Regions from separate parts of the Quadrisphaera sp. KR29 genome, predicted to be linked through region 1. Evidence: predicted binding sites of a transcription regulator. Region 1 holds the regulator's gene; each other region holds the start of a gene.
The links. The regulator LexA, encoded in region 1, represses DNA repair genes until DNA is damaged. The targets are predictions, from matches to a motif close to TCGAACANNTGTTCGA.

Region 1 (9,441 bases):
TGACGGCGCCCCAGTCGACCAGGTCGGTGCTCAGCAGGAGGTAGACGACCGTCAGGACGCCGGTGACCACGGTGATGACGGTCTGCAGCTTCATGATCGCCTCGAAGCCGAGGACGCCGGCGCCGACCACCAGCAGGACGACGACGAGCAGGGCGACGCCCTTGGTCACCGCGCCGCCGCCCCAGCCCAGGGTGGTGAAGACGGTCGCGGTGGCCAGCGCGGCCAGGGAGACGAGCACCGTCTCCCAGCCCACGGTGAGCACCCAGCTGATCGCCGACGGGAGCCGGTTGCCGCGCACCCCGAAGGCGGCGCGCGAGACGACCATGGTCGGCGCGGAGGCCCGGGTGCCGCCGAGGGCCACGAGGCCGCACAGCAGGAAGGAGGCGACGACGCCGACGACGCCGGCGAGCAGCGCCTGCCACCAGCTGACCCCGAAGCCCAGCACGAAGGCGCCGTAGCTGATCCCGAAGACCGAGACGTTGGCCGCGAACCACGGCCAGAACAGGCTCGAGGGCCTGCCCCGCCGCTCGGACTCGTCGATGACGTTGAGGCCGTTGACCTCGACCCGCGACAGCGGCGGCGTCTCCTGGGGCAGCACGACGGCACACTACGAGGTCCGCCGCCGCCGGGTCCGCCGCGGCGCACCGCGCGTCGAACGCGTGTTTGATGCGGCGTCACCGATCCACTACGCTGCGTCCGTGGCGACGACCGCCCGCAAGGGCTCCCCCAGCCGCGCTGACGACCTGACCAGCCGCCAGCGCGCCGTCCTGGACACCATCCGCGACTCCGTCGCCAGCCGGGGCTACCCGCCGAGCATGCGGGAGATCGGCAAGGTCGTCGGGCTGCACAGCCCCAGCAGCGTCGCCCACCAGCTGGTCACCCTCGAGCGCAAGGGCTACCTGCGGCGCGACCCCAACCGCCCGCGGGCCATCGAGGTGGTCGACGTCGCGCGCACCCCGGCCCTGGCCGAGGCGGCGCCCGAGAGCGAGGAGACCGCCCTCGTCCCGCTGGTCGGGCGCATCGCCGCCGGCGCTCCCGTGCTGGCCGAGCAGGAGGTCGAGGACGTCTTCGCCCTGCCCCGCCAGCTGGTGGGCGAGGGGGAGCTGTTCACGCTGCGGGTGGTCGGTGACTCCATGGTCGAGGCGGCCATCTGCGACGGCGACTACGTCGTGGTCCGCCGCCAGCCCGTCGCCGAGAACGGCGAGGTGGTCGCCGCCATGATCGACGGCGAGGCGACGGTGAAGGTGCTGCAGCGCCGTGACGGACGGGTCTGGCTCATGCCGCGCAACGCCGCCTACTCCCCCATCGACGGCACCGACGCCACCGTCCTGGGCCGCGTCGTGACGGTGCTGCGCTCCCTGTGACCCGCACCGGGCGGCTCAGCCGCCCGTGAGGTTCCTGACCTGCTGGCCGATCGTCAGCACGGTCGCCGTGCCGTAGATGAGGATCGCCAGCACGAGCAGCACCAGCCGCACGCCCTTGACGCGCAGGGGCGCCGGCAGCAGCTTGCGGTTGGTGGCGATGAGCAGCGCCGAGTAGATGGTCATCATGAGCCCGCCGACGGTGGCGGAGACGACCACCAGGGCGATGGGCTGGTCGAAGCCGACCAGCAGCACCGTGCAGCCGATGACCACCAGGCCCCAGGTGAGCCAGAAGTAGATGCGGCTCTCGTCAGCGGTCTTGAGGTAGCTGGTCTTGAGCACGTCGGCGGCCATCCGGCTGGTGTAGTCGGTGATGCCCAGCGCGGCCCCGAACAGCGAGAACGCCCCGATGATCCAGAAGAAGACGCCGAACCAGGTGCCCACCGCCTCGGCCAGCTGCTCGCCCTCGACCCTGACGAACTGGATGTCGTTCGGCAGGTCCTCCAGCCCGAAGACGGTGGAGTAGGCCAGCAGCGAGGTGAAGAAGATGGAGACCACGGTGATGGCCACGAAGGTGCTCAGCTGCTCGACGTTGGCGAAGCGCCACCAGCCGCGCCAGCGCCGCAGGTTCTCCTCGCCCTCGGGCCCCTCGGTCCTGAAGACGTAGCCCGTGCTGGGCACCGCCTCGGGCTCGCCGGTGACCGGGCTCTGCAGGCGCGGCACGTAGTGGCCCATCCCGAAGCCCTTGTCGCGGATCCAGTTGGACTGCACGAGGTTCTGCCCCCCGCCGGCGCCGGCGAAGATCATGGCGCCGAAGAGGGTGGCGAAGCCGAGCTCGGCCGCGGGGAAGCGGGCCTCGGTGACGATGGTCGGCACGTCGCGCCACGCCGTGGCGGTGATGGCGGCGAAGGCCCCGACGACCAGGAGCAGCAGCACCGCGGCCACCTTGACCATCTGGATCTTCTCCAGCGCCACGTAGACCACCGGGGCGAGGGTGAGGATGAGGCCGATGGCCACCAGCAGGCCGATCGCGATGAAGCGCGGGGTGCCGCCGGTCAGGAAGCTGATCAGCGTGGCGGAGCTGGTGGCCCACCCCGGCCACAGGTTGGCGCCGTAGGTGAGGATCGCGAAGACCAGGCCCCAGTGCGGCCAGAACCGGCTGAAGCCGGTGACCGCGGTCTCCCCCGTCGCCAGGGCGTACCGCTCGATCTCCATCGTCACGAAGTACTGGGTGACCACGCCCACCAGCGCGGCCCACACGAACACCAGCCCCACCTGGGAGGCGATGAAGGGGAACAGCACGAACTCGCCGCTGGACAGGCCCACGCCCGCCGCGATGATGCCCGGGCCGATGAGCGGGAGCCACCGCGACGGCGGTCGCGGCATCTCCCGCACCTCGGGGACCGACAGCCGGGAGCCCCGGAAGGGCTCCAGGACCGACGTGCCGGTGGCGCCGGACGCGCGGGACGCGCCGGAGCCGTGGTCAGACGGGGTGCCGCGGTGGCCTGCCGCGTCGTCGCGGGTGGACATGCCGCTCACCGTGGCGCAGGTGGCGCCGGCGCGCGAGACGATCAGCAGGCGGGCGGCGCCGGCGTCAGCCCGCGAGCAGAGCCGGCGTCAGCCCGCGAGCAGAGCTCGACCCATCCCGCGCAGCACGCGGGGGGTCAGGCGGCCCCGCGCCAGGCCGATGTCGGCGACGTCGTCGAAGACGCCGGCGTCGCGGGCGGAGGCGCGCAGCGCCGCGTGCAGCAGGGTGTCGCTGCGCACCAGGCGCGCCGCCAGGTCGGTGTGGCGCAGGTGGCTGCCGAGGGCGGCCCGCAGCGCCTCGGCGTAGGGCCTGCCCCCCACCGCGGCGCGGCCGGCCAGGACCCCCGACAGCACGGCGTAGTAGATGCCCTCCCCCGTGACCGGGTTGACCAGGCTCGCGGCGTCGCCGACCAGCAGCACGCTCCCCACGGACCACACCGAGCTGCGCCCCGTCGAGAGCGGCAGCGGGTGCCCGGCGACCTGCTCGGCGCCCTCCGCCGTGCCGGGCAGCAGCTCCTCCAGGCGCTCCAGCAGCCGCGCCCGCGTGGGTGCGGCCCCCGCCGAGGAGCGCGAGCCGACCAGCTGCCCGAACCCCACGTTGGCGCGTCCGTCGCCCACGGGGAACGACCACGCGTAGCTGGGCCTGTCGGTGTCCTGGGAGAAGGCCAGCACCTGCACGCCGTCGTGCTCGGGGCGCACCGGGGCGTACGCGCGCACGGCGATCGCCGTCGTCCCCCGCCGCTGCGGCGGCACGGCCGCCGGTCCCAGGGCCCGGCGCACCTCGGAGTGGGCGCCGTCGGCGCCCACCACCACGCGGGCGCGCACCACCTCGCCGTCGGAGAGCACGACGCCGGCGCCGCCGCCGTCCTGCAGCACGTCGCGCACGCGCCCGCGCCGCAGCACCGCGCCGCGCTCGGCGGCGGCGCGCACGAGGCGGGCGTCGAGCTCGGCGCGCGGGACCACCTGCGCCGGGCGGGTCATCGCCTCCTCGACCACGGGCACACCGGGCGCCCCGACCACGGAGATCCGCAGCCGCGGCGCCACCGGCCAGTCGTCGAGCAGGCCGGTGACGCCGACGGTCTCGAGCACGTCGAGGGCGTGGGGGGCGACCCCGTCCCCGCAGACCTTGTCGCGGGGGAAGTCGGCCCTGTCGAGCAGCAGCACCCGGGCGCCGGGGCGCTGGTGCAGGGCTCCCAGCGCCGCGGCGGAGCCGGCGGGCCCGGCACCGACGACGACGAGGTCCCAGTCCGGCCCCGGACCCTGCTGCTGCGCCACGCCCGCGAGTCTGCCAGCGCGGCTCAGGCGGCCAGCTTCACGGTGAGGTCGGAGCCGGCCAGGGCCTTGGTGAAGGGGCAGATCTGCTGGGCCTGCTCGAGCACGCGCTCGGCGACGTCGTCGGCGAGACCGCTGACCTCGAGCGTGATGTGCGAGGTGTAGCCCGCTTCCTCGGCCGTGGTGAGGACGACGTGCGCGGTGACCTGCGCGCCGCTGGCGTCGACGTCCTGCGTGGAGGCGGCGATGCCGATCGACTGCTGCAGGCACGCGGCGGTGGCCGCGGCCATGAGGTGCTCGGGGGTGGTGCGGTCACCGGCGGCCTCGCCCGCGAGCTGGGTCTGGGCCTCCAGCACCCCGTCGGAGGTCTTGACGCTGCCGGCCACGGCGGTGGCCGTGGCGTCCTGGACGGTGGTCTGCTCGCTCATGCCGCGACGCTAGGCAGGCTCGGTGACCTTCGCCTCTTGATCACTGGCTGCGGCGTCGAGGCGGCGCAGCGCCCCCAGCACGACCTCCCTGTCGGTGGTCGGCCACAGCGGCGGCAGGCTCGCCCGCAGGAAGGACCCGTACCGCTTGGTGGCCAGGCGCGGGTCCAGCAGCGCCACCACGCCCCGGTCGGAGGTGCTGCGCAGCAGCCGCCCGGCGCCCTGGGCGAGCAGCAGGGCGGCGTGGGTGGCCGAGACGGCCATGAAGCCGTTGCCGCCCGCCCTGTCGGCGGCCTCGGCGCGGGCGGAGGCGAGCGGGTCGTCGGGGCGGGGGAAGGGGATCCTGTCCAGGACCACCAGCTGGCAGGACGGGCCCGGCACGTCGACGCCCTGCCACAGGGTCAGCGTGCCGAACAGGCAGGTGCGGGGGTCCTCGGCGAACTCGCGCACGAGGTTGGGCACGGTGTCGTCGCCCTGGCAGAGCACGGAGATGCCGTGCTGGGCGAGCCGGTCGCCGAGGGCCTCGGCGGCGGCCTCGGCGGCGCGGCGGGAGGAGAACAGCCCCAGCGCGCGGCCGCCGGCGGCGACCACCAGCTGCTCGACCTCCTCCAGCACCTCGGGGGCCGGGCCCTCGCGGCCGGGCTGGGGCAGGTGCTTGGCGACGTAGAGGATGCCCTGCCGGGCGTGGTCGAAGGGGCTGCCGACGTCGAGGGCGGTCCACTGCGGCGCCCCGGCGCCCTGCAGGCCGAGCGCGCCCGCGGCGGCGTCGAAGCTGCCGCCGGGGGTGAGCGTCGCCGAGGTCAGCACCACCGTGGAGCCGCCGAAGAGGTGCTCGCGCAGCGTCATCGCCACGGACAGCGGCGCCACGTGCAGCACGCGGGGACGGGGCTCCTCGTCGCGCCGCCACGCACCGGGGGCCTCGAGCCACGCGACGTCCTCTCCCGGAGCGTCTCCCGCGGGGCCCACCTCCACCAGCCGCTCGGCCACGTCGAAGACCTCGCTCAGCGCGGCGCGGGCGACCTGCTTGCCGGCCGCCGCCTCGCCGTCGTCGTCCTTGGCGCCCTGCCCGCCCTCGCCCTTGAGGCCCGAGAGGGCCTCGCGGGCGGCGTCGCGCACGCCCGCCACGGCCAGCCGCACGCCCTCGGGCAGGCCGCGGGGGAAGCGGCCGACGGGGGCCTCCTCCAGGACGGCGCCGAGGTCGTCGGAGGCGACGCGCAGCCGCTCGGCCGACGTCGGGTCGAGGCCGCCCTGGCGGCGGGCGGTGGTGGCCGCCTGCGCCACCGCGGAGGCCGACAGCGAGCCCGTGGCCACGGAGGTGACCCTGTCGACCAGCTCGTGGGCCTCGTCGATGACGACGACGTCGTGCTCGGGCAGCAGCTGCACGTCCTCGACGGCGTCGATGGCCAGCAGCGCGTGGTTGGTGACGACGACGTCGACCTCCTTGGCCCGGGCCCGCGCCAGCTCGACGTGGCACTCCTCGGCCACCGGGCAGCGCGTGGCGCCCAGGCACTCGCGCGAGCTGACGGAGACCTGCCGCCAGGCGCGCTCGGAGACGCCGGGCACCAGCTCGTCGCGGTCGCCGGTCTCGGTGTCCTGCGCCCAGCGGTGCAGGCGCGCGACCTCCCGGCCGAGCTGGCTGGTGGCCGTCGGCGAGGACGGGGCGCGGCGGTCGGTGGCGCGCTCGGCGCCGCCCACCAGCTCCATGCCGGGCAGGGCCTCGGGCTCGTCCTCGGGGAAGCCGCCGAGCAGCTTCTGGCGGCACACGTAGTGGGCGCGGCCCTTGACGGTCTGCCACGTGAGCTCCCGCCCGAGCAGCGGGCGCAGGGCCTCGCTCAGCCGGGGCAGGTCCCTGTCGACCACCTGCGCCTGCAGCGCGAGGGTGGCGGTGGAGACCACGCCCGGCGTCCCCGTCTCGGCAGCGTGCGCCGCCAGCGGCACGAGGTAGCCCAGCGACTTGCCGGTGCCGGTGCCGGCCTGCACGAGCAGGTGCCTGCCCGAGCGCACCGCCTGGGCGACGGCGGCGACCATCTGCTGCTGGCCCTCCCGCGGCGCCCCGCCCAGGGCCTGGACGGCGGCCTCGAGGAGGTCGGCGGGCTCCGCGGCTCGGGGTGGCGTGGGCACCGGGCAACCCTACGCAGCGCCACCGACGCCCTCCGGCGTTCGTCCACACCCCCCGGCCTCACCGATGGAGGGGTGATCATGCAGAAGACCCGCACCCGGTGGCCGGCCCTGCGGGTCTTCTGCATGATCACACGGCGCGATCAGCCTGCAGGGCTCGACGCACCTGGTCGACCAGCTCCAGGGGCGTGCGGCGCACGTCGTCGGCCACCACCTCGATGACGGTCCACCCCGCGTCCCGCAGGCGGCGCCTCCTGGCCTTGTCCCGCTGCCACTGGCCGCGCTCCGTGCGGTGGACGTCACCGTCGAACTCGAGCACGACCCGCTGCGCCACCCACGCCATGTCGACGAGGCCGTAGAAGACGCCGCCCTCCCGGAGCGGGTGCCCGCAGCGCGGCTCCGGCAGGCCCTGGTCGACGAGGAGGAGCCTGACCTCGGTCTCCATCGGGGAGTCGACCCGCCAGCGCACCTCGGTCCGCCTCGCGCGCAGCGCCACCACGCCGGGCCTGCCGTCCCGCGCCGCCACCGCCGCGTCGAGGTCCGCCTCGGACGCCCAGTGCCGCCGCACCGCGTCGCCGAGGGCGACGCCGTCGACGCGCGGGAGGCCGGGGGCGAGCTCGCACCAGACGTCCACGGGCTCCTGCACGCGCAGGCCGCGCACACCGGGAGCCAGGAGGGGGAGCACCTCGTCCTCCAAGCGCCCGCCCCACGTCGTGCGGACGCGCTCGGGGTCCAGCCCCGTGGTGCAGACGATGCCGGCGATCCTCATCGGCGCGCCGCGGGCAGCCGCGGCCGTGATGCGGCCTGCGCCGGGGTCGCGGCGGGTCCGCGGAGTGGGAAGGCCCGTCAGCTCGACGGCGGTCCACCCGCTGAAGGCGGCGTGCGGCGGTAGCGCGAGGGAGGCCGCGACGAGGTCCACCGCTCGCGACGGCGCGAGGGCGACGGGCACGCGGACGCCGCGGTGGGGCGTCCGGAAGCGCGCTCCCTCGAGCACGCGCGCCGACACCCCGCGAGCGAGCGCCTCGACGACCGTGAAGGGACGCCGCTCGAGGTCTGCGGGGAAGTCCGACTGCCGAGGCACCCCCGGATGCTGGCCGGAAGCGCGCACCCCGCGCTGCGGCCGTCCACAGGCTCGCGCCCGTCGTCGTCGGCGATCATGGAGAAGACCCGCACCGCCGAGGTGGAGGTGCGGGTCTTCTGCATGATCACCGACCGAGGCCGGCGGCTCAGGCGGGAGCGGGGGCCCCCAGCTCAGCGGCCAGGTGCGGCGCCACGCGCGCGACCACGCGCGTGCCGGCCTCGGTGTGCTCGGTGGAGAGCACCTCGCCGGTGGAGTGCACCCGCGAGACGAGGTCGCCGCGCGAGTACGGCACCACGACGTCGACGAGCACCTCCGGGTGCGGGAGCACCTCGGCGATGCGCTCGCGCAGCGCCTCCACGCCCTCGCCGGTGCGCGCCGAGACCACCACCGAGCCGCGCTCGCGGCGCAGCAGCCGCGAGACGACCTCCGGGTCGGCCTGGTCGCACTTGTTGAGGACGACGACCTCCACGGGCCCGTCCCCTCCGTGCGTGCCCACCTCGGCGAGCACGTCGCGCACCGCGGAGATCTGCCCCTCCGGGTCGGGGTGGGAGGCGTCGACCACGTGCAGCAGGACGTCGGCCTCGCCGACCTCCTCCAGGGTGGAGCGGAACGCCTCCACCAGCTGCGTGGGCAGCGACCTGACGAAGCCCACGGTGTCGGACAGCGTCATCGTGCGCCCGTCCGGCACCTCGGCGCGGCGCACCGTCGGGTCCAGGGTGGCGAACAGCGCGTCCTCGACCAGCACGCCCGCCCCGGTGAGGCGGTTGAGCAGCGAGGACTTGCCGGCGTTGGTGTACCCGGCGATGACCACGCTGGGCACCGCCCCGCGCCGGCGCGACTGGCGCCGCGTCTCGCGGGCGGGCCGCATCTCCTTGATCTCCCGGCGCAGCTTGGCCATCCGCGTGCGGATGCGCCGCCGGTCGAGCTCGATCTTGGTCTCACCCGGTCCGCGGGAGCCGATGCCCTCACCGCCGGCGACGCGGCCACCGGCCTGGCGGGACATCGACTCGCCCCAGCCGCGCAGGCGCGGCAGCAGGTACTCCAGCTGCGCCAGCTCGACCTGGGCCTTGCCCTCCTTGGACTTCGCGTGCTGGGCGAAGATGTCGAGGATCAGGGCGGTCCTGTCGATCACCTTGACCTTGACGATGTCCTCCAGCGCGCGGCGCTGGGAGGGCGAGAGCTCGCCGTCGGCGATCACCGTGTCGGCGCCGGCGGCGGACACGACGCCTTTGAGCTCGTTCGCCTTGCCCGAGCCGAGCCAGGTGCCCGGGTCGGGGGTGTCGCGCCGCTGCAGCACGCCGTCGAGCACCGTCGAGCCGGCCGTCTCGGCCAGCGCCGCGAGCTCCCGCAGGGAGTTCTCGGCGTCCTCGGCCGACGCGGTCGCGCTCGACCACACCCCGGCCAGCACCACGCGCTCCAGGCGGAGCTGGCGGTACTCGACCTCGGTGACGTCGCTGAGCTCGGTCGACAGCTCGCTGGCCAGCCCCCCGACGCGCCGCAGGGCGTGGCGCTCCTCGAGGTCGAGCTGGTCGCCGTCGTAGTCCCTGTCGTCCGCGCCGTCCGGCCCTGCGCCGCCGTGGCGGGCGAGGATGCGGCTGACGGCGTCGTCAGCGGGACGGGTGGACTGGGCCGTGGTGGTCATGCGCCTCCTGGGTCG
Region 2 (9,441 bases), on a different contig from region 1:
TGCTCGGCCTGGGCGGCGGCACCTCCCTGGGCCTGGCCGGGGCGCTGCTGAAGGAGACCACCGGGCGGGCGCAGGCCGACGGGCTGCTGCCCGCCCTGGGCAGCTGGCCGCTGGGGGCGCTCCTGGTCGCCGGCGCCGCCGGCGTGGTGCTCAACCAGTCCAGCTACCGCGTCGGCGTGCTCACCGCCTCCCAGCCGGCCATCACCATCGCCGAGCCCGTCGCGGCGGCCTCGGTGGGGGCGCTCGCCTTCGGCGAGCGGCTCGCCGCCGGGGACGGCGCGCAGGTGCTGCAGGTGGCTGGCCTGGCGCTCATGGTCAGCGCCGTCGTGGTGCTGGCCCGGCTCACTGCCGACCAGGGCCCCGCCCCCGCCGCCCTCGCCGACCCACCCCACTCACCCGAGGAGGAGCTGTGCTGAAGACCCCGGACGAGCCGGTCGAGCCCGAGCCGTGGGCCAGCGTGCTCGTCGTCTCCGGCAGCGTCGGGGCGGGGCACGACGGCGCCGCCCACGAGCTGGCCCGGCGGCTGCGCGCGCTCGGCGTCCGCGTCGACGTCGAGGACCACCTGCGCGCCCTCGTGCCGGGCGCCGGGCTGTTCCTGCGCCAGGGGTACACCCAGAGCGTCGGGCGCGTCCCGGGCCTGTTCGAGTGGCTCTTCGGGGTGCTGGAGGACTCGCCCTTCTGGCGCTGGCTGCTCGCGCTGCTGTGCCGCACCAGCTGCCGCCGGCTGCTGCGGTGGTCGCGCCGGCGCCCGTACTCCCTGGTGGTCTCCACCTACCCGCTGGCCAGCCAGGCCCTCGGCCACCTGCGCGCGCGCGGCCGGCTGCGCGTGCCGGTGGTGACCTACCTGTGCGACCCCGCGGCGCACCGCTCCTGGGTGCACCCCGGCGTCGACCACCACTGGACGGTCACCGAGGCCACCGCCCGGCAGGGCCGGCGGGACTACGGCGTGGCCATGCGGGCGGTCGGCCCGCTGGTGCCCGAGCGCTTCACCACCGTCCCCGCCGAGCGCGGTGCGCAGCTGCGCGCCGAGCTGGGCATCGACGGCTCGCGCCGCGTGGCGCTGCTCGTGGCGGGCTCGCTGGGGCTGGGCGACGTCGCGGAGAGCGCCGCCCGGGTGGGTGAGGCCGGGCTGGTGCCGATGGTGCTGTGCGGGCGCAACGAGGCGCTGCGCGCGGAGGTCGCCCGGGTCCCCGGCGCGGTGGCCCTGGGCTGGCGCAGCGACGTGCACGAGCTGCTGGGCGCCGCCGACGTGCTGGTGCAGAACGCCGGTGGCCTGTCCTACACCGAGGCCCTCGTGGCCGGCCTGCCCGCCGTCAGCTACCGGTGCATCCCCGGGCACGGCCGCGCCAACGCCGCCGTGCTGGAGGCCGCCCGCCTGGCCCCGTGGGCGCGCACCGACGCCGAGCTGGCACCGGCGCTGCGCTCGGCGCTGGCCCGGGGGCGGAGCCGTCCGGACCTCGGCGACCCCGCCGAGGCGGTCCTGTCCCTGCTGGTGCCCGCCGACCCGCGGGCGGTGGAGGTGGTCGACCTGACCTCCCGCCGCTGGGCCGCGCGCGCCTCGCGCCCGCTGCGCCCGGGGCGGGTGGCCGGCGCGGCGCTGGTCTCAGCCCTGCTGGCGCCCGTGCTCGCGCGCCGCGACGGCTGACGGGACCCGGTCCGGCGACGGGTCCAGCGACGGGTCCAGCGACGGGTCCAGCGCCGCGTCGAGGGCCTGGGACAGGTCGGCCCACAGGTCCTCGACGTCCTCCACCCCCACGGACAGGCGCAGCAGGTCCTCCGGCACCACCGCCGGCTCCAGCGGGTGGCGGCGGCGGCGCTCGACGAGCGACTCCACCCCGCCCAGGCTCGTGGCGGGCAGCCACAGGCGGGTGGCGTCCTGCACCGCGGCAGCGCCGGCCGCCCCGCCGCGCACCTGGACGGACAGCACCGAGCCGAAGCCGCGCATCTGCGCGGCCGCCCGCGCGTGCCCGGGGTCGGCCGGCAGGGAGGGGTGGCGCACGTGCGTCACGGCGGGGTGGCCCTCCAGGCGGCGCGCCAGCTCCGCGGCGCTGGCCTGCGAGCGCTGCACGCGCAGGTGCAGGGTGCGCACCCCGCGCAGCGCCAGCCACGCCTCGAAGGGGCCGGGGATGCTGCCGGTGAGCGTGCGGTGGCGCCCCAGCGCCGCGAGCAGGTCGGCGTCGCGGGTCACGACCGCGCCGAGCACCACGTCGGAGTGCCCGGCGAGGTACTTGGTCACCGAGTGGACGACGACGTCGGCGCCCAGCACCAGCGGCTGCTGCACCAGCGGGGTGGCGAAGGTGTTGTCCACGGCCGTGCGCACCCCCGCCGCCCGCGCCGCGGCGCACAGCGCCGGCAGGTCGGCCACCTCCAGCAGCGGGTTGGTCGGGGACTCCAGCCACAGCAGGTCCCCGGGGGAGGCGCCGGCCAGCGCGTCGACGACGGCGGCGGTGTCAGCGGTGGGCACCCGCCGCTGGCGCAGCCGCCCGGAGGCCTCCAGGTGGTCCAGCAGGCCCAGGGTGGTGTTGTAGGCCCCCTCCGGGGCGACCACCAGGCCGCCGACGGGCACCTGCTCGACCACGGCGCTGACGGCGGCCATCCCGGAGGCGAAGGCCCGTGCGCCGCCGCCGTCGCCCGGGCGGGCGTCCTCCAGCAGCGCGAGCACCTCCTCCAGCGCTTCCCACGTCGGGTTGGCGAACCGCGCGTAGCCGCGCGCGCCCGGCTCCGTGCTGGCCACGAACGTCGAGGTCAGCTGCACCGGGGGGTTGACGGGGGCGTCCGGGATGCGGGGCGGGCGACCGGCGGAGACCGCCAGCGTCTCGGGCGACCAGGCGGCTCCGGCGTGGGGGTCGTGCACCCGCCCAGGCTAGGCGTCGTCCTCGGGGAGCCCCGCGAACGCCTCCTTGACGCCGGAGTACCAGCCCAGCGCCTGCCGGGGCCGCAGCCAGCGGCCCGCATGGCCGAGCGCGCTGGCTCGTGGGCCGCGTCTCCCGCGCGCACCGCCTCCCGCAGGTGCCGGTCCTGGGCCTGGATGACGTCGTCGGCGCTCGCGCCGCGGTGGGTGTGGTCGCAGGGGCCGCCCAGCTGGCGGCAGCTCATCGTCTTCACACCACCCCGACGCGTGGGGCGCCTCAGGTGTGACCGGGCGGGGCGTCGGGCACGCCCCCGGGGCGACGGCGGCGCACGCGCACCAGCACGTCGGGGTCGGCGCGGAACACGACGCCGCGCACCGGCCCGTCGGCCGCGTCGAGGTCGACGAGGACGTCGAAGAGCACCTCCGCCTCCCCGCGCAGGAACCACGCCGCACCCGGCAGCCCGTCCACCTCCACCGCGAGCGCAGACCGGGCGCTGCCGTCGAAGAACGCCGCCACGCGCTCGCGGCCCTCCACGCGGGCGGGCGTGCCCGCTGCCACGGCCGCTGCGTCGGCCCTGATGACGGCGCCGGGGGCGAGCAGCTCGAGCAGGCGCGCGAGGTCGCCGCCGCGCGCAGCGTCCATGAACGCGTCCACCACCTCCGCCTGCGCTGCCCGCCGCCCGGCGCTGGGCCCGGCGACGCGGGCCCGGGCGCGGGAGGCCAGCTTGCGCGCGGCGGCCGGCGTGGTGCCCAGCACCTCGGCGACCGCGGGGAAGTCGACGCCGAAGCTGTCGTGCAGCACGAGGGCCACGCGTTCGCGCGGGCCGAGCCTGTCGAGCACGAGGTCCAGGGCGGCCGAGACGGCCTCCACCCGCACCACCACCTCGTCGGGGCCGGGCGCCGGATCCACGAGGGCACCCGGCCCGGCAAGCTCCTCGAGGTCGCCGTCCAGCACCGGGCTGCGCTGGCGCAGCCGGTCCAGGCAGAGCCTGCTGACGACCGTGGTGAGCCACGCCGCCAGCGAGGTGACCTCCTCGCCGGGCTCGGCGCGGCGGGTGGCGCGGTCGAGGCGCAGCCACGCCTGCTGGACCGCGTCCTCGGCCTCGCTGCGGTCGGCGAGCAGCCGGGCGGCCAGCGCCACCAGCCGCGGCCGCTCGGCCTCGAAGCGCTGCGCCAGGTCGTCGTCCGCGCGGGGGGGCCACCGTGGGAGCATGACGCGCCGGACGGGGCCGGTGCGAGCGGCGGCTAGGGTCGCTGGCCATGGCCGAGCCGCAGCGCGAGCGTCCCCGGGTGGCCGTCGTCTTCGGGGGGCGGTCCAGCGAGCACGCCATCAGCTGCGCCACCGCCGCCGGGGTGCTGGCGGCGCTGGACAGGTCGCAGTGGGACGTCGTCCCGGTGGGCGTGACCCCCACCGGTCACTGGGTGCTCGCCGAGGACGACCCCGCCCGCTGGTCCATCCGCGAGGGCGCCCCGCTGCCCGAGGTCGGTCCCGGCGACGGCCCCGGCGTCGTGGTGCCGGTGGCCACCGACGACAGGGCGCTGCGCGTCAGCGAGCCCGGGCGCCCGCCCCGCGAGCTCGGTGACGTCGACGTCGTCCTGCCGCTGCTGCACGGCCCCTACGGGGAGGACGGGACCCTGCAGGGGCTGCTCGAGCTCGGCGACGTCCGCTACGCCGGCTCCGGCGTGCTGGCCTCGGCGCTGTCGATGGACAAGGGCTTCACGCGCACCGTCCTGGCCGCCGCCGGGCTGCCCGTGGGCCCGTGGGTGACGCTGCTGGCCCACCAGTGGGAGGCCGACCGCGCCGCCTGCGAGCAGCGGGTGGCGGCGCTGGGCTGGCCGGTGTTCGTCAAGCCCTCCCGCGCCGGGTCCAGCATGGGCGTCTCCAAGGTGGCCGGCCCGGCCGAGCTCGCCGCGGCCGTCGAGCTGGCCGCCTCCCACGACCCCAAGGTGGTCGTCGAGGCCGCCGTCGCCTCCCCCCGGGAGCTGGAGGTCGGCGTGCTGGAGGAGCTCGTCCAGGGGGCCGGCGGGCGGGTGCGCCCCGAGCCGCGCGCGTCGGTGGTCGGCGAGGTGGTGGTCGGCGCGGGGCGCGACTTCTACGACTTCGAGGCCAAGTACCTCGACGACGGCGCCGTGCGCCTGGACAGCCCGGCGGACCTGCCCGCCGGCGTCGCCGACCGGGCCCGCGCGCTGGCCCTGGAGGTGTTCGCCGCGGTCGGCGCGGAGGGCCTGGCCCGGGTCGACCTGTTCCTGGACGCCGACGGGCAGCTGCTGGTCAACGAGGTCAACACCATGCCCGGCTTCACCGCCTCGTCGATGTTTCCGCGGCTGTGGGCCGCCTCCGGGCTGGCCTACCCCCAGCTGCTCGACAGGGTGCTGCGCCTAGCCCTGGCGCGGCCCACCGGCCTGCGCTGACGCGTCAGGAGCACGCGGCGGTCTGCTCCAGCAGCGAGACCGCCTTCGCCACCGCCGGGAGCACGGAGGTGGTCACCGCGGTGTCCGCCGGCAGCTGCAGGGAGACCGCGGGCTCGCGGCCGTACGTGGTCCAGGTCGTGCGCCCGTCGCCGTCCTCGCGGGGGATCCAGTCGACCACGGCCCCGTCGCCCTCCACCGCCTGGCAGCCGCCGGCGGTGTCCAGGGCGCTCAGCTGCTCGACCCCGCAGCGCAGCACCACGGTGACCTCGCCGCCGCCGGTGCTGCCGGTGGGCACCCCGCTCCACGCGGCGGCGCCCTGGGCGGTGGTCGCGCGCCGCTGCAGGCCCGCGACCTCGTCGGGCAGCGCCGTGTACACCTGCGAGCATGCCGGCTCGTAGCCGCGCGGGGCCGGCTCGACGGCCACGGCGCCGGCGCACCCGGCCAGGGCGCCCGCCGCCACGCCCGTCAGGAGCAGGACCGGGGCGCGTCGGACCAGGGGGTGGACCTGGCAGCCGACCAGCGGGCGGGGGAGCACCCCCTCATTCACGCATGACGGTGCACGTGACGGTCCTCACGATGCCGGGCACGACCGCGATCTGCCCCAGCACCAGGGCGCCGAGGTCGTCGACGGGGCGGGCGCCCACGTGCACCACCACGTCGTACGGGCCCGTGACGGCGTCGGCGGCGATGACCCCCTCCAGGTCCGCGAGCGCCGAGGCGACCTGGTCGGCGCGCCCGACCTCGGTCTGCACCAGCACGTACGCCTCGACCACGCCCGCAGCTCCTCCCATGACCGCGCCCCCCGGCGTCCTCGCCGGCGGTGGTCACGGTTCGGTCACGGTACCGTCCGGACGTGGGGAGCAGGGGACCGGACGGCGCACCCGGGACGGTCGGCTCCGCCGGTGAGGCCCGCGTGCTCGCGGCCGTGCTGGGTGCCCTGGGCGCCGGGGCGGGCGCCGGTCCGCTGGTGGGCCCCGGGGACGACGCCGCTGTGCTGGCGGCGCCCGACGCCCGCGTGGTCGCCACGACCGACCTGCTCGTGGAGGGCCGCGACTTCCGCACCGACTGGTCCTCGGGGGCCGACGTGGGCGCCAAGGCCGTGGCGCAGAACCTCGCCGACGTCGCCGCGATGGGGGCGGTGCCCACGGGGCTGCTGCTGACCCTAGGCGCACCGGCGCCCACGCCCCTGGCCTGGCTGGAGGACCTCGGCCGGGGCGTGGCCGGCGCCTGCCGCCGCTGGGGCACCGCGGTGGTCGGGGGTGACCTGTCGGGCTCCTCGGAGCTGCTGGTGTCCGTCACGGCGCTGGGCGACCTGCAGGGCCGCGCGCCCGTGATGCGCAGCGGGGCCCGCGCCGGCGACGTCCTGGCCCTGGCCGGGGCCGTGGGGCGCTCGGCGGCGGGGCTGGCGCTGCTGGCCGCGGGCGGCCCGGCGCTGGCGGCCGCGGTGGCCCCGGAGCTGCTGGCCGCCCACCGGCGCCCGGCGCCGCCCGTGGCGGCGGGGCCCGCGGCGGCGCGGGCCGGGGCGACAGCGATGCTCGACGTCAGCGACGGCCTGGGCGTGGACGGCGCCCGGCTGGCCGCGGCCTCCGGGGTCCACCTGGACGTCGACAGCTGGTGGGAGGACCAGCACGTCCTGGACCTGCTGGCGGCGGCCCACCACCTGGCGGGCGAGCGGGACGGGGACGTGCTGGCCCGCAGCTGGGTGCGCGGCGGCGGCGAGGACCACGCCCTGCTGGCCACCTTCCCCCCCGAGGTCGCCGCCCGCGGCCTGCCGGCGCCGTTCGTGCGCATCGGCGAGGTGCTGCCCGTGCGCGAGGGGTGGCCGGTGGTGACCGTGGACGGTGACGACGAGGTGGCCGGCGGGTGGGACGTATACGCCTGACGCACGCGGCAGGCGTCAGGCGTCAGGCAGGCGGAGACGGCGGGTGCCAGGCGGCGGGCGTCAGGCGGCGGCGGTGGTGCTGAAGCTCGACGCGTGCCACACCAGCGGCGCCGTGCCGGGCTCGTGCACCACCGCCTGCACGCGCAGGAGGACGACGTCGTGGTCGCCGGCGGTGACGGTCTGGTGCACCGCGCACTCCATCCACACCGGACCGCCCTCCACGCGCAGCGCGCCGCTGGGCGCCGTGCGCACCGGGACGCCGGTGAAGCGCGCCGCGTGGTCCCTGGAGGCCAGCTGGCGCGCCAGCGGGCCCTGTCCGGCGCCGAGCACCGAGGCCCCGACGGCCGGGGCGCCCGACAGGCGCGCCCAGCTGCGTGAGCCGTGCTGCACCGCGAAGAGCACCAGCGGGGGGTCCAGGGAGATGCCGACCTGGAAGGAGGAGGCGACCACCGCCGCGGGCTCGCCGTCCACCACGGCCGCCAGCACCGCCACGCCGGAGGGGTAGCGGGCGAAGGCGGCGCGGACCTCGTCCGGCCCGCTCAGAGGGGTCGGGCTCAGAGGGGTCGGGCTCAGAGGGGTCGGGCTCAGAGGGGGCTGCACCAGCTGCCTCACGGGGCCACCGCGCTGCTCGGGACGACCAGGCCGGAGGTCTGGGTGCGGGCGGCCTCGAAGCGGGCGGCGACGTCGGCCCAGTTGACGATGTTCCACCAGGCCGTGACGTAGTCGGGCTTGACGTTCTTGTAGTCCAGGTAGAAGGCGTGCTCCCACATGTCCAGCATGAGCACGGGCACCAGGGAGACCGGGACGTTGCCCTGCTGGTCGTAGAGCTGGACGATGACCAGGCGGGAGCCGACGGAGTCCCAGGCCAGGATCGACCAGCCCGAGCCCTGGATGCCCAGGGCGTTGGCGCTGAAGTGGGCGCGGAAGGCGTCGAAGGAGCCGAAGTGCTCGTCGATGGCGGCGGCGAGGTCTCCGACGGGCTTGTCGCCGCCGTCGGGGGAGAGGTTGGGCCAGAAGATGGAGTGGTTGATGTGCCCGCCGAGGTTGAAGGCGAGGTTCTTCTCCAGGCCGGTGATGGTGGCGAAGGAGTCCTTGGCGCGGGCCTCGGCCATCTGCTCCAGGGCGGTGTTGGCGCCGGCGACGTAGGTGGCGTGGTGCTTGTCGTGGTGCAGCTGCATGATCGTGCCGCTGATGTGCGGCTCGAGCGCGCTGTAGTCGTAGGGCAGGTCGGGCAGCGCGTAGGGGGCCATGCCACCATCGTCAGACCTCAACCTCGCTCGAGGTCAAGGTGGAGTCCCGGAGGTGGTCGTGGCCGGACCGGAGGACCTGCTGTCCGTGGGGGAGGTCAGCCGCCGCACGGGGGTGGCCGTCTCGGCGCTGCACTTCTACGAGCGCCGGGGCCTCATCACCTCCACCCGGGCCGCCAGCGGCCACCGCCGCTACCCGCGCCACATGCTGCGCCGGGTCTCCCTGCTCGTCATCGCCCGGCGGATCGGCGTGCCGCTGGACGACGTGGCGGCCGCCTTGGCCGACCTGCCCCCCGACCGCGCGCCCACTCCCGCCGAGTGGGCGCTGGTGTCCCGGGCGTGGCGCCAGGACCTGGCCCGGCGCCGGCGCGCCATCGAGGCGCTGGAGGCCGAGCTCGAGGGCTGCATCGGCTGCGGCTGCCTGTCGATGGGCTCCTGCCGCCTGTCCAACCCCGACGACGCCCTCGGCCGGGGGGCGCACGGCCCGGTGCGGGTGCTCGCCGACGGGGACGGCGCCGTGTGACCGCCGCGGGCGCCGGGGCGCGGGCCCCGGCGGACGCAGCAGCGCCCGCCGGGCCGGGGCCGGGCGGGCGCTGCTGGAGGGCTCAGGAGGTCAGCGGGTGACCTTGCCCGCCTTCAGGCAGGAGGTGCACACGTTGACGCGCTTGGGGGTCACGCCGTTCTCCAGGGTGCGCACGCGCTGGATGTTCGGGTCGAAGCGGCGCTTCGTGCGGCGGTGCGAGTGGGAGATGGCGTGGCCGAACCCAGGGCCCTTGCCGCAGACGTCGCAGGTGGCAGCCACAGCTCTACTCCAGTGATCTCGAAGGCGTCGTTCCTCGGCCGGGGGGCAGCTGGCACCGGGATCACCGGTGGCAGGGCTGCGCGCGCCCAGCGGACGGTCAAGAGTAGCCGAAGGCGGGCGGTGGTCTCGACCGGCGCCCGGGCGCGCCCGGGCTGTCACCGGTCGCTGGCAGTCTGGCACCCGTGTCCCGGCTGTCGTCGCCGCTGAAAAAGGAGCTGGGTGACAAGAACGCCCAGGTCTTCGCCAA
Region 3 (9,441 bases), on a different contig from region 1:
GCTCGCCGAGGCGGCGGCCCTGGCCGAGCGGCGCGGCGCCGCGGTCGAGTGGGTGACCGGTGACGCCCTGGCGCTGCCCTTCGCCGACGCGACCTTCGACGTCGTCCACGCCCACCAGGTGCTGCAGCACCTGCCCGACCCCGTGGGCGCGCTGCGGGAGGCGGCGCGCGTGCTGCGCCCCGGGGGGCTGCTGGCGGTGCGCGACGTCGACTACGCCGCCACCACCTGGTACCCGCCCGAGCCGGGCCTGGACGCATGGCTGGACCTCTACCAGCGGGTGGCGCGCGGCAACGGCGGGGAGCCCGACGCCGGGCGGCGCCTGCTCGCCTGGGCCCGCGCGGCGGGCCTCACCGGCGACGGCGGCAGCGGTGGCAGCGTCACGGCCAGCGCGTCGGCGTGGTGCTACGCCTCACCCGCCGAGCGCCAGTGGTGGGGCACGTCGTGGGCGGGCCGGGCGACGGCGTCGGCCTTCGCCGAGCAGGCCGTTGCCACCGGCGCCGCGACGGCCGCCCAGCTGGAGGAGGTCGCCGCGTCCTGGCGGCGCTGGGCGGGCGCCGAGGACGGGTGGATCGCCCTGCTCCACGGGGAGCTGCTGGTCCGCCTGCCCTGAGCCGCTGGAGGTCAGGCCGGGCCGACCAGGCCCGCGGTGATCGCCGCCGAGGCCAGCACCAGAGGGATCCCGCCGCCGGGGTGGCTGGAGCCGCCCACCAGCAGCAGCCCCGGCACGGGGGAGCGGTTGGCAGGGCGCAGGAACGCCGCGCGCGCGCCGTTGCTGGAGGAGCCGTAGATCGAGCCGCCCACGCTGCCGGTGGCCGCCTCCAGGTCGGCCGGGGTGCGCACCTGGCGCCAGAGCACGCGGTCGCGCACGTCGAGGCCGCGGGCCGCCATGACCGCGAGCACGTGCTCGGCGTAGGCGTCCGCGAACCCCGGTGCGCGCCAGTCCACGCCGGCGCGCGGGTCGTGCGGGGCGTGACGGGGGGCGTTGACCAGCACGAACCACGCCTCGGCGTCGTCGTGGGGACGCAGCGCGGGGTCGTCGGGGGCGCTGACGTAGACCGCCGGGTCAGGCACCGCGCTCTTGCGCCCCCGTCGTCGTCCCGACCCGAAGACGGCGTCGAACTCGTCGTCGTAGCCGGCGCCGGCCAGGTCCGGGAAGAGCACCGTGTGGTGGGCCAGGTCCGGCGTGCGCCCGCGCAGGGCCAGCAGCAGCACGAACCCCGACAGCGACGGGGTGGTCGCGGCCAGGCCGGCCCGCGCGCCGCGGGTGCGCCGCGCTGCCCCGGCGGGCAGCAGCGGGTGCTGCCCGGGCGGGGTGCGCACGCCGTACAGCGCGGCGGCGTCGGCGTTGGCGACGACGACGTCGGCCGCCAGCCGCCGTCCGCCGGCCAGGCGCACGCCCGCGGCTCGACCCCCCTCGACCAGCACCTCCTCCACCCGCTCGCTGACCACCACGCGCGCGCCGCGCTCGCGGGTGAGGTCGGCGACGGCGTCGACCACCCGCCGCAGGCCGCCGGGTGCGTACCAGGAGCCACCGGTGAGCTCCAGGTGCAGCACCGAGGCCAGGGCCGCCGGGGCGCGCCGCGGGTCGGAGCCGGTGTAGGTGGCCATCCTGTCGACCAGGGCGACGTGCCGGGGGTCGTCGAGGTGCTGTTCGGCCAGGGCCCGCAGCGACGTGCCGGGGGCGATGGTGGCCAGCGCCCTCACGCCCCCGCGGCCCGCGGCGAGGCGGGCGAGCGTGCGCGGACCGTGCAGCGGGGAGGACAGGAACGGGCCCTCGGTGGCCTCCCAGATGCGGCGGGCGCGGTCCAGCAGGCGGCGCCAGCCGGGGCCGAGGTCGTCGGACAGGTGGAGGCGGGACCCGTCGGTGAAGCGGTGGTCGGTCGGTGCCACCGGCCGCAGGTCCAGCGCGTCCTCGAGCCGGGCGCCGGCGGCGGCGAAGAGGTGGCGCAGCTGGTCGGGCCAGGTGAGCAGGCTCGGCCCGGTGTCGAAGGCGAAGCCCTCGTGCTCGTACCAGCCGAGCTTGCCGCCGACGGCGTCCGCCTGCTCGCAGACGGTGACGTCGTGGCCGAGCGCGGCCAGGCGCGCTGCGGCGGCGAGCCCGCCCAGGCCCGCGCCCACGACGATCACCCGGGCCACGCCCGCCACGGTAGGCGCCCGCCCCCCGCGGGCGCAGGGTGGCCCTGGTCCCGTCAGACGGGACCAGGGCCACCCTGCGCCCGCGAGGGACGGGACCGGATCCACCCACGGGCGACCTCAGGGCAGCGCGCGGCCCTTCCAGGCCAGGCCGCCGGTGCGGCGCAGGCGCCAGGAGCGCACCACCAGGGCGCACAGCACGCCGACGGACACCGGGTGCGCGAGGGCGTCCGGCCAGGCGCGACCGCCGGTGCGCCGGGCGGCGACCGCCCGCGAGGCGACGCCCGCGGCGCACCCGGCCAGGCCCGCCCACCGCCCCGCGCGCCCGCCCAGGCCCGTCAGGGCTGCGGCCGGTGGCAGCACGAAGACGGCGGCGAGGGCCGCCACGAGCGCCGCGGCCCCGGCCGGCGACCCCGTGGCCGACCACAGCGACTTGGCGTACCCGTCGCGCAGCGCCGGCCAGCCGTCGTACATCCGGCAGGTGGCCAGCGCCGTGCCGTCGGCCACCCCGCCGCGGCCGCCGGCGGCCTTGACGGCTCGCACCAGCGCGACGTCGTCGAGCACCTCCGCGCGCACCGCGGCGAAGCCTCCCGCGCGCTCCAGCGCCGCGGCGTCGAGCGCCATGAGCTGGCCGTTCGCCGCCGACAGCGACGGGCGCGGTGAGCGCTCGGCCAGCCGCAGCGGCAGCGTGGCCAGCCAGCTCCACTGCAGCAGCGGCTGCACCAGCCGCTCCGCCGGCGTCACCGCCACCTGGCGCGGGTAGGGGCTCACCAGCGCCAGCCCGTGGCGGCGCAGCAGGTCGACGGTGGCCGCGAGGCCGCGCGGGGCGAGCCGGACGTCGGCGTCCAGGCAGACGAGCACCGACCCGGTGGCGGCGTGCGCCAGCTGCGCGAGGGCGTGCGGCTTGCCCAGCCAGCCCGCCGCCAGGGGCGCTCCGGCCAGCACCTGCACCCGCGGGTCGCCAGCGGCGGCGTCCCGCGCCGCGGCGGCCGTGCCGTCGGCGGAGCCGTCGTCGAGGACGAGCACCTCCAGGTCGGGCACGCCGGTGCTCGCCAGCACCGCCGCCAGGGCGCCGCCCACCTGGTGCGCCTCGTCGCGCACGGGCAGCAGCACGCTGACCCGCTCGGCCACCGGGGGCGGGGCGCCGGCCGGGCGCCGCAGCAGCGCGGCGTTGACGGCGGTGTGGGCGGCGAGGAGCACGGCGGCGGCGCTGGCCGCCTGCACCGCCCGCAGCCCGGCGCTCACGCGCCCGTGGCGGGGGGCGCGCCGGGGACCGGTCGGCGGCGGCGCAGGTGGGCCAGCGCCGGCAGCGCGACCACGCCCATCACGACGAGCACCCACAGCGCCACCCACGGCCGCCCGAAGAAGACGGCGTTCCCCAGCGCCGAGCCGAGCCACGTCCAGCCGAGCAGCAGCGCCGGCGCCCCGGCCCCGAGGGCGGCCGCGGGGGAGACCCCCGGCCGCACGCCGCGCGGGACGCCGAGGTGCAGGACGGCGTGCACGACCAGGGACACGAGCAGCCAGCCGGCGTAGTTGGTCAGCGGGATGCCGGGGATCCCCGGCAGCGCGGGCGCCGGGTGCTCCCAGGCCCAGTGGCCCGCGGCGACCATCTGCGGGTCCAGGGAGAGGTCCCACGCCGTCAGCGCCCACGCCGCCAGGGGCACCGCGGCCCAGTGCGGGACGGGGACGCCGCGGCGGCGCAGCAGGTCCACCACGGAGCGGCCGGCGAGCGCGGTCGGCCAGGCCATCATCAGCCAGGCCGCCGGCACCACGACGGGCACGCCGAGCACCTGCGGGCCCAGCGTCCCCGCGTAGGCGTAGTCGCCGAAGGGGAAGCCGATGCTGACCCCCACGGCCTCGGCGAGCAGCCCGACCCCGCCGGCACCGGCGGCCAGGACCACCGCCGCCCGGGCGCCGTGGGTGGCCGCGGCGCTGACCAGGGAGGCCGCGGCGAAGACCAGCACGGACACCACCGTCGCGGTGGTCAGCACGTCCCCGGACAGCAGCGGGTGGGCGACCTGGAGCAGGACGGCGACCGCGGCCAGCACGAGCGCTGCGCGCTGCCCGCGGGCCGTGGGCAGCGGCCGGCGCAGCTGCGCGGTACCGGCGGCGCTCACGGGGTGGTCCCGCGGTGCGTGCCCTCCAGCGAGCGGACCGAGAAGCGCGCGAAGAGCTCCTCGGCGTACCAGCGCTCCCGTGCGGTGCGCGCCACGACGTCGCGGTGGGCGGCGCGCCGGTGGGCGAAGTCGCGCAGCGAGGCCGAGTCCGACCAGAGGCTGAAGGTGCCCTGCAGCCCCACGGGGGCCTCGCCGATGCCGACCGCCAGGCGCAGGCCGGGGACGGCGCCGAGGTCGGCGGAGACCGGGGGGACGGCGCCCCAGAAGGAGCGTCCGCGGCCCAGGCGGATCCGCGCGCGGGTGATGCTCGCGACCGGGCCGGTGGCCCCGGCGCGGGTGGGCGCGGGGTCTCCGAACGGCTCGCGACCCGACCACTGGCCGCGGCTGGCCACGGGCACCATCTCGACCCGCAGGCGCTCGGCGGCCAGCCGGTCCCAGGCGCGCACCACCGGCGAGCGCTCGAAGGCCGTCGCGGCCGCCTCGTCGTCCCAGGTGGTGAGGACGGCCCAGTGGTGCGGGTCCGCGTCGCGAGGGGTGAAGGTGCGCCCGTCCCCGGTGCCCAGGAGCTTCCAGAAGGCCGCCCCGCTGGAGCGCAGGCGCCGGCGGTCCAGGGCCATCCTGGCCACGGCGACGGGGACGGCGGAGGTGGGCACGCGCCAGAGGTGCAGGACCGCGCACGCGGGGACGCTGCCGGCGTCGGCGCGCTCGGTTGCCACGGCAGCACGGTAGCCGCGGTCCACCCGTGCGGCCGAGCCGAGCCCGCACACCCGTTCGCCCCGCTCGGCCGCCGCTGGGAGGCCGCCAGGGCGTCGCTGCAGGTCGGAGCGCGTTGTCGGACCCCGGTGGCAGCGTCTGCGCCATGGACAGCGGGTTGACGAGCGGCGTGACCAGCGGTTCACTGCTGCTGTCGAACACGTGTTCGGTGACGGTGGGCGCGGCCACCGGGGAGGGGAAGCCCCGGGGCCGCGCCGCCAGTGCCTCAGGAGGAGGAGCTGTGAGCCGGTCGTTCGACGAGGTCGTGCACGTGAGGGTCGGGCAGAGCGGTGGGCGCGGGGAGCCCGGCGCGCCCACGGCCTTCGTGTGGCGCGGGCGCCTGTTCGTGGTCCGCGAGGTGCTGGCCACGTGGAGCGCGCGCCTGCCGTGGTGGCAGGGCGTCGCGGCCAGGGCCCTGCGCGGCGAGGCCGTCGAGGTGAGCGGCAGCAGCGCCCTCGCCCGCGAGCGGGGCGCGAGGCCCGCTGGGCCAGCCGCTGACGAGCAGGTGTGGCGCGTGGTCGCCAGCGCCGGCTTCGGGGTCGAGCCGGGCACGTTCGAGCTCGCCTGCGAGCCGGCCGCCGCCCGCGGTGACCAGGACGACGGCGGGCGCTGGCGCCTCGTCCGGGTGGTGGACTGACGTGGCGGCCGTGAGGCCCCGCGGCCCCGCCGCCGCGCAGGCGCCCGCCCCTCCGGGTGCTGTCAGGCTGCTCGAGCGCGCCGCCACCGAGCTGTCGCTGGCCGCTGCCGCCACCGACCCGGCGGAGCGCTTCGTGGAGGCGCACCTCGCCGCGCTGCGCGCCGGTGCCGCCGTCGTCGCCGCCCGTCAGGTGGTCGGCGGGCGCCGCAGGGGCCCGGTCAACGTCTGGGAGTCGCTGGTCGCCCTCGCCCCCGAGGTCGAGGGGTGGGCGCTGTACTTCGGCGCCGCCGCCGAGCGCCGCGCGGCCGTCGAGAGCGGCCGCGGCGCCGCCGTGCTGGCCCCCGAGGCCGACACCCACCTGGCCCAGGCGGAGGCCTTCACCGCCCTGGTCGCGGACCTGCTCGACGTGCGGGTGTGGCTGGGCGGCCTGCCGCTCGCCGCCAGCTGAGCGCGTCCGCGGAGAAACCCGATGACTGGCGGGGGCTCCGGCGGTCATCGTGGTGACGGCACGCCCGACCCCTCAGGAGCCGCAGTGAGCACCGCCGACCCGGCAGCGCCGGTCCCGCCCCGCCTCGACCTGCGCCACGGCACGCAGCGGGTGTTCGCCCACCTGCTGGCGAGCAGCGCCGTGGTGTCGGTCATCAACTACACGGTGTGGTTCGCCATCACGTTCTGGGTCTTCCTCGAGACCCGGTCCGTCTTCGCGACCGGCATGATCGCGGGGATCTTCGTGGTCGCCACGGCGGCCACCGGCATCTGGTTCGGCAGCCTGGTCGACAACCACCGCAAGCGCGCCGTCATGCAGGCCTCCGCGCTGGTCTCGGCAGCGGTCTACGCCGTGTGCCTGGCGCTGTACCTGCTGACGCCGGCCGAGGCCTTCCGCGACGTAGGGTCCTGGCAGCTGTGGGCGTTCATCGTGCTGCTCATGCTCGGGGTGATCGCCGGCAACCCCCGCGCCATCGCGCTGCCCACCCTGGTGACCCTGCTCGTCCCGGAGGACCGGCGCGACCGCGCCAACGGCCTGGTGGGCACGGTGAGCGGCACCTCCATGCTCGTCACCTCCGTGATCAGCGGGGTGCTCGTGGCCTCCGGCGGGATGCTCCACGTGCTGCTGCTCGCCCTCGTCGTGCTCGCCGCGTCGGTGGTGCACCTGGCGCGGGTCGACGTCCCCGAGCCCGCACCGGGTGCGCCGCTGCCCCCCGGTGAGCGGGCCGGGGCCGACGACGGGGCCGACGACGGGGACGGGGTCGGGGCCGGCGAGGGGCCCGCCAGCGCGGTCGGGCCGTCCGGTGGCGCCGGCGGCGCCGGCGGTGTGGACCTGCGCGGCACCTGGCGGCTGGTGCGCGGCGTGCCCGGCCTGGTGCCGCTCATCGCTTTCAGCTGCTTCAACAACTTCATCGGCGGCGGCTTCATGGCCCTCATGGACGCCTACGGCCTCTCGCTGGTCTCGGTGCAGGTCTGGGGCCTGCTGTGGGGCGGGCTGAGCGCCCTGATGATCGTCGGTGGCCTGCTGGTGGCGCGCCTCGGGCTGGGCACCCGGCCCGTGAGGCTGCTGCTGCTCGTCAACGTCGCCGCCTGGACGGCCACGATGCTCTTCCCGCTCGTCGCCTCGGTGGTCAGCCTGGCGGTGGCCATGGCGGTGTTCATGCTGCTCATGCCCTTCGCCGAGGCGGCGGAGCAGACCGTGCTCCAGCGCGTGGTGCCCTACGAGCGGCAGGGACGCGTCTTCGGCTTCGCCCAGAGCGTCGAGCAGGCCGCGGCACCGGTCACCGCCTTCCTCGTCGGCCCGCTGACGCAGTTCGTCGTCGTCCCCCTGATGAGCGGGGACGGCGCGGGAGCGCGGGCGATCGGCGGCTGGTTCGGCACCGGGCAGGCCCGCGCCATCGCCCTGGTGTTCGTCGTCATCGGCGCGATGGGCCTGGTGGCCACGCTCCTGGCGCTGGCCAGCCCCCAGTACCGGCGCCTGTCGGCCTCCTACGCCGCGGCGCAGGGCCTGCCCGGGGTGGGTCCGGGCGCCGACGCAGCGCCGGGAGCCCCGGTCGGGACGTCGGTCGGACTGGCCGCGGGACTGCCCGCTGAGCTGCCCGTCGGGGTGCCGGCCGGGGCTCCCGGCGCGGATGGCCCCGAGGTGCCTGCGCGGCCTCGCCCGTGAGCGAGGGCGCCGGCGCGGAGGTCGAGCTGAACGGGCTGGCGGTGAACGCGACGGTCCCCGAGGACCTGCGCTGGACCGACGTGCGCCGTGGCGAGGAGTTCGTGCTCACCACCCTGACCGTGCGGCTGCTGCCCGACGGGCACCTGGCGGTCAAGGCCTACGGCCGCCCCGTGGCCGGCGGCCGCGGCGGGTACGTCTCCTTCCCCGTGCCGACCGACCGGCCGGAGCTGGCCGCGCTGGTCGAGGCTGCTGCTGCCCGCGCCGCCGAGCTCTGGAGCTCCCACCGCGGCCTGGGCTGACGCGGCGGCCGGCCCCGGCGGGCCCGTCCCCGAGCAGCCCGCGCGGCGGGGCGGCGCGCGCGAAGGTCTCGCGCCCGTCGTGGTCGGAACCCTGGCGCGTCATGTCGGAACCAGACCCCGGTTCCGACAGCACGCGCCAGGGTTCCGACGCGACGCGGCTGCGTTCCGACATGACGCGCCGGCGTGGCGACGCGGCTTGACCCGTGCGCCGGTGCCAGCCCGGGTGGGGGTGGCCCCTCCTCACCCCCACTCCCGAGCTGTGTCCGGGTCCTGCGGCGCCGGAAGACGCGGTGCTCCTCCTGGCCCCGTCCGACGCCGGACGGGTCAGCCGGTGGCCCGGGGCCGGCTGGTCACCGCGGACAGGGGCGCGGTGACGTCCTCGAGCGACTTGCCCTCGGCGTCGACCGCCAGGACGGCCGCCACGATCCCGCCGATGACCATCACGCCCGCGCCGATGAGGTAGCCGATGAAGAGCTTGCCCGGGTCGTCGCCCTCGCCGATGAGCGCGCCGTAGAAGACCGGGCCCAGCGAGCCGAACAGCTGGGCGATGGCGAAGAACACCGCGATCGCCTGCGCGCGGATCTCCATGGGGAACAGCTCGCTGGCGGTGAGGTAGCCCGAGCTGGCCCCGGCCGAGGCGAAGAAGAAGATGATCGCCCAGGCGATGGTCTGCGTGACGGCGTTGAGGATGCCGGCGTTGAACATCACCGCCGTGATCGCCAGGAGCACGCCGGACAGCAGGTACGTCCCTGAGATCATCTTCTTGCGCCCGAGGGTGTCGAAGAGGTGCCCGAGCAGCAGGGGCCCCGCGAGGTTGCCCAGCGCGAACCCGATCAGGTACAGCGGCGTGCTGCCCGCCGGCACGTCGTAGAACTTGGTGAGCACCAGCGTGTAGGTGAAGAAGATCGCGTTGTAGAGGAACGACTGCGTGATCATCAGCGTGGCGGCCAGCGTCGCCCGCGACGGGTAGGTCTTGAACAGGACCCGGGTCAGGGTGATGTAGCCCTGCGCCGGAGCGGGCCGGACCTCGATCGCGCGGTCGTCGTCGACGGGAGCGAGCTGCTGCCCGGACTCCTCCACCTGCCGCTCGATGCGCGCGATGTTCTCCTCGGCCTCCTCCTCCTTGCCGTGCATGAGCAGCCACCGCGGGCTCTCGGGCAGGTGCTTGCGCAGACCCCAGATCGCGATGCCGATCACCGGGCCGATGAGGAAGGCGGCGCGCCAGCCCCAGGTCAGGGGCAGCTCGTTGAGGAGGAAGTAGGTGCCGAGGGTGCCGAGGATGGCGCCGGCCCAGTACGTGCCGTTGACGCCGATGTCGACGCGGCCGCGGTACTTCGCGGGCATCATCTC

Region 2: the regulator LexA is predicted to act here: its motif matches at 2,889-2,904, upstream of ACUN9U_RS03500 (trans-sulfuration enzyme family protein).
Region 3: the regulator LexA is predicted to act here: its motif matches at 5,158-5,173, upstream of ACUN9U_RS04185 (DUF6504 family protein).

What each region holds. Positions count from the first base shown of each region.
Region 1 covers NZ_JBQXXG010000006.1:104,195-113,635, forward strand. The annotation lists gene ACUN9U_RS07370 (purine-cytosine permease family protein) at 1-598, opposite strand, end outside; gene lexA (transcriptional repressor LexA) at 555-1,364, shown strand; gene ACUN9U_RS07380 (Nramp family divalent metal transporter) at 1,380-2,891, opposite strand; gene ACUN9U_RS07385 (NAD(P)/FAD-dependent oxidoreductase) at 2,979-4,163, opposite strand; gene ACUN9U_RS07390 (OsmC family protein) at 4,187-4,588, opposite strand; gene ACUN9U_RS07395 (ATP-dependent DNA helicase) at 4,598-6,706, opposite strand; gene ACUN9U_RS07400 (DUF559 domain-containing protein) at 6,834-7,784, opposite strand; gene hflX (GTPase HflX) at 7,930-9,426, opposite strand.
Region 2 covers NZ_JBQXXG010000003.1:16,503-25,943, forward strand. The annotation lists gene ACUN9U_RS03490 (DMT family transporter) at 1-416, shown strand, start outside; gene ACUN9U_RS03495 (MGDG synthase family glycosyltransferase) at 410-1,645, shown strand; gene ACUN9U_RS03500 (trans-sulfuration enzyme family protein) at 1,604-2,854, opposite strand; gene ACUN9U_RS03505 (sigma-70 family RNA polymerase sigma factor) at 3,129-4,064, opposite strand; gene ACUN9U_RS03510 (D-alanine--D-alanine ligase family protein) at 4,112-5,263, shown strand; gene ACUN9U_RS03515 (DUF3515 family protein) at 5,268-5,798, opposite strand; gene ACUN9U_RS03520 (Lrp/AsnC family transcriptional regulator) at 5,803-6,036, opposite strand; gene ACUN9U_RS03525 (thiamine-phosphate kinase) at 6,117-7,145, shown strand; gene ACUN9U_RS03530 (flavin reductase family protein) at 7,206-7,757, opposite strand; gene ACUN9U_RS03535 (superoxide dismutase) at 7,754-8,395, opposite strand; gene soxR (redox-sensitive transcriptional activator SoxR) at 8,448-8,915, shown strand; gene rpmB (50S ribosomal protein L28) at 9,006-9,194, opposite strand; gene ACUN9U_RS03550 (ATP-dependent DNA helicase RecG) at 9,377-9,441, shown strand, end outside.
Region 3 covers NZ_JBQXXG010000003.1:149,433-158,873, forward strand. The annotation lists gene ACUN9U_RS04160 (methyltransferase domain-containing protein) at 1-610, shown strand, start outside; gene ACUN9U_RS04165 (phytoene desaturase family protein) at 622-2,136, opposite strand; gene ACUN9U_RS04170 (glycosyltransferase) at 2,254-3,378, opposite strand; gene ACUN9U_RS04175 (carotenoid biosynthesis protein) at 3,375-4,250, opposite strand; gene ACUN9U_RS04180 (monooxygenase) at 4,247-4,966, opposite strand; gene ACUN9U_RS04185 (DUF6504 family protein) at 5,245-5,640, shown strand; gene ACUN9U_RS04190 (SAV_6107 family HEPN domain-containing protein) at 5,651-6,088, shown strand; gene ACUN9U_RS04195 (MFS transporter) at 6,173-7,792, shown strand; gene ACUN9U_RS04200 (hypothetical protein) at 7,789-8,091, shown strand; gene ACUN9U_RS04205 (MFS transporter) at 8,416-9,441, opposite strand, start outside.